2 regions of the Streptomyces sp. NPDC092370 genome follow, and region 2 is predicted to be linked to the other one. Evidence: riboswitches for the same ligand, from Rfam matches in the RefSeq annotation. Region 2 holds a riboswitch; the other holds the start of a gene.
The links. A riboswitch is a leader RNA that binds a small molecule or an ion and turns the genes downstream of it on or off. The one in region 2 is predicted to bind cyclic di-AMP.
Positions count from the first base shown of each region.

Region 1 (4,767 bases), on a different contig from region 2:
GCTGGCTGGACCGGGTCGAGCCCGGCCCCTGGCGGAACCTGCTGTTCTGCTTCGCCTGGGGCGCCTGCGCGGCGGCGCTGATAGCGATCGTCGCCAACAGCTTCGCGACGAGATGGATAGCGACGGCGACGGCGGACCCGTCCAGCGCTGACACCCTGGGTGCGACGGTGATAGCGCCGGTGGTCGAGGAGTCGGCCAAGGCGGCGGCCGTCCTGCTGGTCTTCCTCTTCCGTCGCCGCGACTTCACCGGCATCGTCGACGGCGTCGTCATAGCCGGAGTGACCGCCACCGGCTTCGCGTTCACGGAGAACATCCTCTACCTGGGCACCGCCTTCGGCACCGACCAGCTCACCGGCGGCACCGGCATCGCGTCCGTCACGGCGGCGACCTTCTTCGTGCGCATCATCATGTCGCCGTTCGCGCACCCGCTGTTCACGGTCCTCACCGGCATCGGCTTCGGCATCTCCGCCATCTCGGCGGAGCGCCGGCGTCTGCGCCGCGTCGCCTTCCCGCTGTCCGGGCTGCTGCTCGCGATGGGCATGCACGCGATGTGGAACGGCTCGTCGGCGTTCGGCGAGTACGGGTTCTTCGCCGTGTACGCGGCGTTCATGGTGCCCATCTTCGGGCTGCTGACGTGGCTGGTGATCTGGACCCGGCAGCGGGAGCTGAAGACCGTGCGGGCGGAGCTGCCCGCCTACGCCGTGGCCGGCTGGCTGACCCCCGCCGAGCCGTTCGCGCTCGGCTCGATGCGGGCCCGGCGGATCGCCCGCCAGTACGCCCGCCGGCACGCGGGCAGGGCGGCGGCCCGGGAGGTGGCGCGGTACGAGGCGTACGCGACATCGCTGGCATTCCTGCGGCACCGGGCCCGGCGGGGCGGCACCGGCTCCGGCTTCGCCGTGCGGGAGGGGGAGCTGCTCGGCGAGTTGTGGCGGCGCCGGGAGGTGGCCCGCCCGGCACTGGACCACGCGGCCCGGATCACGGCCCCTCCGGTTCCGGTGGTGGCCCCGCCCTGGCCGGTGTACGGCGTGCACGGCTACGGCCACCAGCCGGCGCCCTACCCCGCGTACAACCCGTACCGTTTCTGAGGGCTCAGGCCGAGGCCTGAGTGAGCCGATCGAGCTGGGCCTGCGAGAAGGTCGGCTCTCCGACGCCGGCCAGTGCGGCCGGCTGCTCCACCGTCCGTGCGGAGGCGATCGGCGCTGCCACGGTCGGCCGGGCGGCGAGGCGGGCGAGGGCCGGCGCGGCCACGGGGACGTCCTGCTCAGCGGCAACGACCGCAGGGGAACCTCGTTCCACCAGGGATGCGAAGCTCCCGCCAACACCGCGCCGGAAAACCGGCGGCCCTGACGTCGAGGGGTCGTCGTCAGGGCCGCCGGTGCTGCAACGGATCTGTGCGGCTTACGGGTTCAGTCCCTTGCCCCGCAGCCACGCCATCGGGTCGATGCCGCTCGCGGATCCACCGGAGTGGACCTCCAGGTGGAGGTGCGCCCCGGTGACGTTGCCGGTGGCGCCCACGCGGCCGATGACGTCGCCGGTGCTGACCTTCTGGCCGACGCTGACGCCGATGGACGACTGGTGCGCGTACCAGATCTCGGTGCCGTCATCGAGGGTGAGGACGGTCTTGTAGCCGTACGAGCCGTTCCAGCCCGCCTCGGTGATGGTGCCGCTGTGCACCGCCTTGATCGGCGTGCCCGTGGGGGCGGCGAAGTCGAGGCCGGTGTGGTAGCCGGAGGACCAGTAGGCACCGGCCTGGCCGAAGCTGGAGGTGATGGTGTACGAGGAGGTCGGCAGCGTGTACTGCTTGGCGAGGGCGGCGAGCCGCTCGGCCTCGGCCTTCTTCTCGGCCTCCTCCTCCGCCTTCTTCTTGGCTTCGGCGGCCTTGGCCTTGGCTTCCTTCTCCGCCTTGGCGACGGCTTCCGCCGCTGCCTTCTCGGCGGCGGCTGCTGCGTCCTGGGCGGCCTTGGTCTCGATCTGGTCCTGCTGGAGCTCGACCTGCGCCATGATCCGGGCGCGCAGCGCCTCGCCGGCGCCCGCACCGGAGGTGCCCTGCTCGGGTTCCGCCGTGGCGGTGCCGAGGCTGCTGAGCGGGGTGGCGGAACCTTCGGGGGTGTCGTCGTCCGAGATGAGGGAACCCACCGAGGGCAGGTCCGGCACGGAGATGGACACCGGGGGCTTGCCGGTCTGGGCGCTGGCCATGCCGCCGGCACCCACGGCTGCTATGACACCGACGCCGAGGACGGTGGAACTGCGGGCGAGACCTCCGCCGCGCTGCTTGGTGACGCGGTGCCGGCCACGGACGGGACGGATGGACTCCTCGGTGGGGTTCCACTCCTGGAACGGGCCCTCGTCGGTGCGCTGACCGCCGTAGCCGAAGGTGTCGGTGTCGCGCTTCGGCGCGAACGGGGCCGCGGGGGCAGGCCGGTTGGACGCCACGTGGGCGTGCTCCTTTCCTTCCTTCTCGCCTACCGGGTTAGCTGACGGGTTCGGAGCAGGAAGGTCTCCTACGCGCGTATACCCGCCGTGCTTCCACGGTGGCATCCGCGCGATTCACCCCAAGTGGTGGTTCCCCGGTTCCCTTTCGGGATTCGGCGCGTGCGCACGGAGCCGCCTTCTGTGACGGCTGGGACGACCGCGCTGCGTTATCGAACGTTAATGGAGGCGCGAGGGGTATTCCAGCGATTCCACTTGATCATTAACCTTTTTCACGCGGACTTACCTGCCATGACCGGCTTAAATCGGACGAGTTGACCGCATCACAAGTGACTGACGAGTTTTGACGGTGCGTCAGTTGTTATGCGCGGTGGGACGGTTCGCTCACCGACCGTAAGGGACGTCGGCGGTGTGACGAGGAAATGCACCGAGGGCCGGAACCCTTTCGGATTCCGGCCCTCGGCCTTCAGTAGCGGGGACAGGATTTGAACCTGCGACCTCTGGGTTATGAGCCCAGCGAGCTACCGAGCTGCTCCACCCCGCGCCGTTGTGACTCCAGTGTACGCCATCCGCGGGACGGTTCGCGCACACCCACCGCTCAGCCGCCCAAGGTGCCCGCGTGGGTGAGGGTTTCCCGGGCGGTGAACGGGTCGTCGGACCCGGCCGGCCGGGTCCGTACGGCCGGCTTGTGAGCGGCGGGGACGGGCCGGCCGATCCGTTCCCGCCGGGCGTGTGCCGCACGGTCTCGGCGGCCCGGGCCCAGACCGACCCGGCCCAGCCGGCCCGCGATGCACCCTCTCCCCGGTGTGCGGCGCGGCGTGGCCGACCAGGCGTCCATGATCTGCCGGCCTTCTCGGCGTGCCGCCGCTCGGCGGTGACGGCGAACAGCGGGGCCCGTGTGCGGCGGCCAGGGCGTCCTCGCGCTCCGCGGCGCAGCCCCGGCCCTCCGCGTCGCCGGCCGGACAGACGACGGTCTCGTACGCCCCCGGCCCGGTGCCGGTACGAGCCGTACGCGCTGTCCCGCATTGTGAGGTACGCCTCACCGCCGGGGCTGCCGCCCGGCGGTGAGGTGCTCGCGCACGGCATTCGGCCGAGCCCGGCCGACGAGGACACCGGGTGCGCGAAGGGGGTGTCGGGGGGGGAGGGCCGGGCCCATGGTGCGGGCGACCGGGCCGTCGGACCGGCGGGAGGGGACGAGGAGGGCGAGTGCGATGAGCGGCGGCTGGAAGAACAGTGCTGCCGTCCTTCGTCTGCGCGCCGGCCTGATGGCCGCCGCCTCCGCGCCGTCGTCCCGACCCTGGAGGCGGCGCGACCCGGACGGCGGTGCGGACGGGGGATGTGTCGGGCCGATCGGCCCGCACTCAGCCCGGGAGGTGGCGGTTCGGGGCCTTGGCCCGCTCTTCGTGCTCCGGCAGGACGACGACCTGCGCTCCGGCGGCCGAGAGAAGGCCGCTGCCGTCGGCGTCGGCGACGAAGGTGTCCGGCTCCCGCCAGGCCGTGACGACCCGCCGTACGCCCGCGTCGAGGATCAGCCGGGCGCAGGGTGCGGGGCGGGAGGCGCGGCGGGCACAGGGCTCCAGGCTGCTGTACACCGTCGCGCCGGGGAGGCGCGGATCGGCCGGGTCGAGCTTCGCCAGGGCCGCCTCCTCGGCGTGCACGACCGGGTCGCCGGCCTCGCGGGAGTGGCCGCGGGCCAGTTCCGTGCCGTCGGCGGCGACCACCACCGCCCCCACGCTGAACGCCGTGTCCGAGGGCGGGCAGCGACCGGCCAGTTCGCAGGCGAGGGCCAGCCAGTGGTGGTCGGCCGCGGCGGGCAGCGGGCCGGTGCCCGGGGCCGTCGGCTCGTAGCGCATGAGGACGACGTCCTCGATCCGCCGTGACTCCAGCAGCCGGAGGCGGCCGCCCTGGTAGCCGCCGGGGCCGAAGAGGCGGGGCGCCCGGGGGTCGCCCACGAAGAGCGGGGCGAGGACCAGTTGGAGTTCGTCGGCGAGGCCCTGGGTGAGGAGCTGGGTGTGGATCAGGCCACCGCCCTCGACCATGAGCCGGCGTACCCCCCGGACGTCGTGCAGGTGCGTGAGGAGCCGCCGCCAGTCGAGGTCGGGCCCGAGCGGGACGACGTCGGTGGCGAGGTCGAGGGCACGGGCGCGGCCGGCTCCCCGGTCGGTCGTGTAGAGGACCTTCTCACCGCCGGTGTGCCAGAAGCGGGCGTCCGGGTCGAGGTCGCCGGAGCCGCTGACGGTGACCTTCAAGGGGTACTCCGGTTTCCCGGCGGCCGTGCGGGTGGCCCGGCGCGCCTCGGAGTTCACCAGCAGCCGGGGGTTGTCGGCGCGGATGGTG
Region 1 covers NZ_JBIVQO010000005.1:19,668-24,434, forward strand. The annotation lists gene ACIQHQ_RS16895 (PrsW family intramembrane metalloprotease) at 1-1,085, shown strand, start outside; partial or broken gene ACIQHQ_RS16900 (aldo/keto reductase) at 1,090-1,272, opposite strand; gene ACIQHQ_RS16905 (M23 family metallopeptidase) at 1,399-2,433, opposite strand; cyclic di-AMP (ydaO/yuaA leader) riboswitch at 2,445-2,601, opposite strand; tRNA gene ACIQHQ_RS16910 (tRNA-Met) at 2,901-2,974, opposite strand; gene ACIQHQ_RS16915 (dihydrofolate reductase family protein) at 3,792-4,767, opposite strand, start outside.
Region 1: it holds a riboswitch for cyclic di-AMP, as region 2 does, so the genes downstream of both, ACIQHQ_RS16905 (M23 family metallopeptidase) here and ACIQHQ_RS25195 (NlpC/P60 family protein) in region 2, are expected to answer to the same signal.

Region 2 (4,767 bases):
CCCACAGCAGCGCCTCTCCGGCGACGCCGAGCCAGGGGGCGTCCAGGGCGTCGGCGACGGCCAGGGCGGCCGCCGCCGTCACGACCGCGGCGAACACCGTCGACCAGCGCCGCACGTCGTACTGGTGCCGGGGCCAGAAGAGCTCGGCGAGGAACAGGGCGACGCACGCGATCAGGGCGAGCACGAGCAGCGTGACGGTCGTCGTGCGCAGGGAGTCGGTGTTCTCCTCGTTCCACAGGTACAGGTGTGCGCTGTCGGCGCTGAGGAGCTTCGCCCCGGCCAGTGAGGAGAGGGCGAGGGCGCCGGCCGCGAGCCAGTGATCGCCGCGCCCTTCCTCCACCTGCCGGGGCTGGAAGCGGAACAGTGCGAGGCAGTAGAGCGCGAGGCCCAGCCAGAACAGGACCAGGGCCGCGTGGGCGAGCCAGGCCACCGCATCCGCAGCGGCGAGCGTGGCGCCGAGCACGGCGAGGCCCTGGGTGGCCACGCAGCGCAGGAAGACCGTTCCGCGCCGCCCTGTGGCCTGCACGCCGAGCAGCGCCGCCCAGAGCAGCATGGCGAGTGCCAGCAGCGCCTCGGCGAGCGGCTGCGGACCGGTCGCGGAGAAGCCGGTGCCGAGCACGGCGGTCGTCGCCACGGTGGTGAGCGCCGCCGCCATCTCCGCCCGCCACTCGCCGTGGGCCCGCTGGGCGAGGCCCGTGGCCGCCACCAGCCAGGCCGTACAGGCCAGAGCGAGGGTGATGCGGGAGAGGACCTCGTAGCCCGCCGAGTCGAGACCGACCGACACGACACCGGTCGCCAGCGCATACGTCGCCCACCAGGTGGCAAACGGGGAGGGACCGGACATGGTGCCGATGCTAGTGCCGCGGCAGGCAACGTTCGCCCCGTCGCGACGCCCGGCACGCTCCCTTGAGCTCTGCGAGCAGGGGGCACCCCCACTCGCCGCACCGGCCGAAAACCCAAGCGCATCCCGTACGAGGACGTCCGGCCGGCACTTTCCCGAGCTCTTCGAACAGGGGGCACCCCCAGAGCACGCACCGGACGCCGCGCCTCAACGGGCAAACGTTGCCTGCCGCGGCACTGGAGGGCGTCGGACGCGCGAGGAGAGGGGCACGCGCACGTGCCCCTCACATCGCGACGAGACCGCTCAGGCCGGCCGCACCACGCTGTGGACGGCCGACTCACCGTCGTAGAAGATCGACTCCTCGCGCACGTACGTGCCGGGCTTCGGGGCGTGGATCATCATGCCGTTGCCGATGTAGATCCCGACGTGGGTGACATCGTCGTAGAAGAAGACAAGGTCGCCGGGCTGGGCCTGGGAGAGCGGGACCGTGGTGCCGGCGTCGACCTGGTCGTAGGTGGTGCGCGGCAGGTCGACGCCCGCGGCCTTCCAGGCGGCCTGGGTGAGGCCGGAGCAGTCGTAGGAACCGGGCCCGACGGCGCCCCACACGTACGGCTTGCCGATCTGGGCGCGCGCGAAGGCGAGCGCCTTGTCGGCCTTGGTGGCGTACGAGGAGTCGGCCGGGACCGTCGAGGTGGACGAACCGGAGCCCGACGGCCCCGACGACGAGCCGCCCTCCTGCTGCCGCGCGGCCTCTTCCTGTGCCTGCTGCCGCGCGGCCTGCTGCCGGGCCAGCTCGTCGGCCTTGCGCGCGGCCTCCTCCCGCTGCTCCCTCTCGATCGCCGCGAGCCGCGCCTTCTCCTCGGCGGTCAGCCTCGACATCAGCTCGCGCGCGTCCGCGAGCTTGCGCTGGACGGTGGCCTTGGCCGTCTTCAGATCGCCCTGCGACTCGGTGAGCGTCTCCAGGCTCTCGGTGGCCTCCTGACGCTTCTTCATCGTTTCGGACTGCTGCGTGACGTAGTCGTCGACCGCGACCTTCTGACGGCCCGTCATCCGGTCCATCAGCTGGGCCTGGTCGAAGTAGTCCTGCGGGGTGTCCGCGAGCAGGAACGTCGCCGTGTCCGGGGCGGCGACACCGGTGCGGTACTGGGCGGAGGCGTAGGAACCGAGCTGATCACGCGCCTCGTTGAGCTTCTGTGTGCGCTGGGCCACGTCGTCCAGGAGGGTGTCGACGCGCTTGCGCTGCTTCGCGGTCTTCTCCTTGGCCGCGTTGTACTTGTCGGTCGCCGACTCGGCCTGCCGGTACAGGTCGTCGACCTTCTTCTCGACTTCCTCCAGGCTGGGCTTGCCGTCGGCCTCGGGAGTGGCGTTGGCCGACTGGGACAGCAGGGCCACGGAGGTGAGGGCCGCCGTTGCGAGGGCGGGGGTCCGTATGCCTGCTACGCGCGTACCCGTAGGACGCGACTTGCGGTGCGACGCCAAGGGAGGCGACTCCTTCCACGTTCCGCCTACCGGGTTAGCTGTCGGGTTCGGGCGGATGGTTCGGAAGGGTTGCCCTACGGCCTTCTCCGCACAGGGAGTCGGGCCGATTCACCCCAGGTTCACGGTTGGGTCCCCGGCTCCGGCTGCCGCTGCGGCACACCGGACTCGGCGGAGGCCGCGCGGCCCGGCGACGTTCGCCGGTGGGGGTCATGCGGCCTGGTCGCACCGTAGCCAATTCGTGTGGCCCCTGTGAAGGTTGATGGGTGATATGCCCGATACATTTTCGTGACCTCCCCCATGAGCGTTGCGCACAGTGACTGATCGAGGGAGTTTGGTCATGAGTTATCCGCAATTGGATCAGGCGTAGCAGCCTGTGATCATGCCGTCATGCAGGGCGATAACGCGCCGCCGGATGGCCGACGGGAGCCCGTGCGCGCGGCGATGTTTCCAGGGCGGCGGCGGGCTGTCAGTGGGGCGCCCTAGACTCGGAGAGCGATGAGCAGCCTCTTTGACGACAACTTCCTGGCGAACCTCCAGGCCCAGCGGGGCCCCGCGGACGAGCCCTCGCCGCCACCCGAGGACGATCACGTACCGGAGTCGATTCCGGACGATCTGTTCGGCGGGAAGTTCGACCTGCCCCCGGACCGATGGGGGTCCCCCCGCTCGAGCGGAGCCGAGAGCGGGGGAGGCTACTACCGGGACGGCGCCCCCCGCCCGGTGGTGGACACCGCCACCCTCCTGGAAGGGCTGAACGACAACCAGCGCGCCGCCGTCATCCACTCCGGCTCCCCGCTGCTCATCGTGGCCGGCGCCGGCTCCGGCAAGACCCGCGTGCTCACGCACCGCATCGCCCACCTGCTCGCCGAGCGGGACGTGCACCCGGGCCAGGTCCTCGCGATCACCTTCACCAACAAGGCCGCCGGCGAGATGAAGGAGCGCGTCGAGCAGCTCGTCGGCCCGCGCGCGAACGCCATGTGGGTCATGACGTTCCACAGCGCGTGCGTGCGCATCCTGAGGCGGGAGAGCAAGAAGCTCGGCTTCACCTCGTCCTTCTCGATCTACGACGCCGCCGACTCCAAGCGTCTGATGGCCCTGGTCTGCCGCGACCTGGACCTCGACCCCAAGCGCTTCCCGCCGAAGTCCTTCAGCGCCAAGATCAGCAACCTGAAGAACGAGCTGATCGACGAGGAGGACTTCGCCGCCCAGGCCACCGACGGCTTCGAGAAGACCCTCGCCCAGGCCTACGCCATGTACCAGTCGCGGCTGCGCGAGGCGAACGCCCTCGACTTCGACGACCTGATCATGACGACGGTCAATCTGCTGCGCGCCTTCCCGGACGTCGCCGAGCACTACCGCCGACGCTTCCGCCACGTGCTGGTGGACGAGTACCAGGACACCAACCACGCCCAGTACGCCCTGGTCCGCGAGCTGGTCGGCACCTGCGAGCACCCCGTCGACGTACCCCCCGGCCCGGACGACGTGCCGCCGGCCGAGCTGTGCGTGGTGGGTGACGCCGACCAGTCGATCTACGCCTTCCGCGGCGCCACGATCCGCAACATCCTCCAGTTCGAGGAGGACTACCCGGACGCGACGACGATCCTCCTGGAGCAGAACTACCGCTCCACGCAGACCATCCTCAGTGCCGCCAACGCGGTCATCGAACGCAACGAGTCCCGCCGCCCCAAGAACCTGTGGACCAACGCGGGCGCGGGCGCCACGATCACCGGTTACGTCGCCGACACCGAGCACGACGAGGCTCAGTTCGTCGCCGACGAGATAGACCGCCTCACGGACGCCGGAGAGGCCAAGGCCGGCGATGTCGCCGTCTTCTACCGCACCAACGCCCAGTCCCGTGTCTTCGAAGAGGTCTTCATCCGCGTCGGGCTGCCCTACAAGGTCGTCGGCGGCGTCCGCTTCTACGAGCGCAAGGAGGTCCGGGACGTCCTGGCCTACCTGCGGGTGCTGGCCAACCCCGAGGACTCGGTGCCACTGCGCCGGATCCTCAATGTCCCCAAGCGGGGCATCGGCGACCGCGCCGAGGCGATGATCGACGCCCTGTCCCAGCGGGAGAAGATCAGCTTCCCGCAGGCGCTCAAGCGCGTCGACGAGGCGTTCGGCATGGCCGCACGCTCCACCAACGCCGTCAAGCGGTTCAACACACTGATGGAGGACCTCCGCACCATCGTCGAGTCCGGCGCCGGACCGGCCACGGTGCTGGAGGCCGTCCTGGAGCGCACCGGATACCTCGCCGAGCTCCAGGCCTCCACCGACCCGCAGGACGAGACCCGGATCGAGAACCTCCAGGAACTCGCCGCCGTCGCCATGGAGTTCGAGCAGGAGCGCGGCGAGGAGGAGCAGAGCACCCTGTCCGACTTCCTCGAACAGGTCGCGCTGGTCGCCGACTCCGACCAGATCCCCGACGAGGAGGACGGCGACGGCGTCATCAC
Region 2 covers NZ_JBIVQO010000008.1:344,420-349,186, forward strand. The annotation lists gene ACIQHQ_RS25190 (hypothetical protein) at 1-844, opposite strand, end outside; gene ACIQHQ_RS25195 (NlpC/P60 family protein) at 1,145-2,320, opposite strand; cyclic di-AMP (ydaO/yuaA leader) riboswitch at 2,328-2,501, opposite strand; gene pcrA (DNA helicase PcrA) at 2,816-4,767, shown strand, end outside.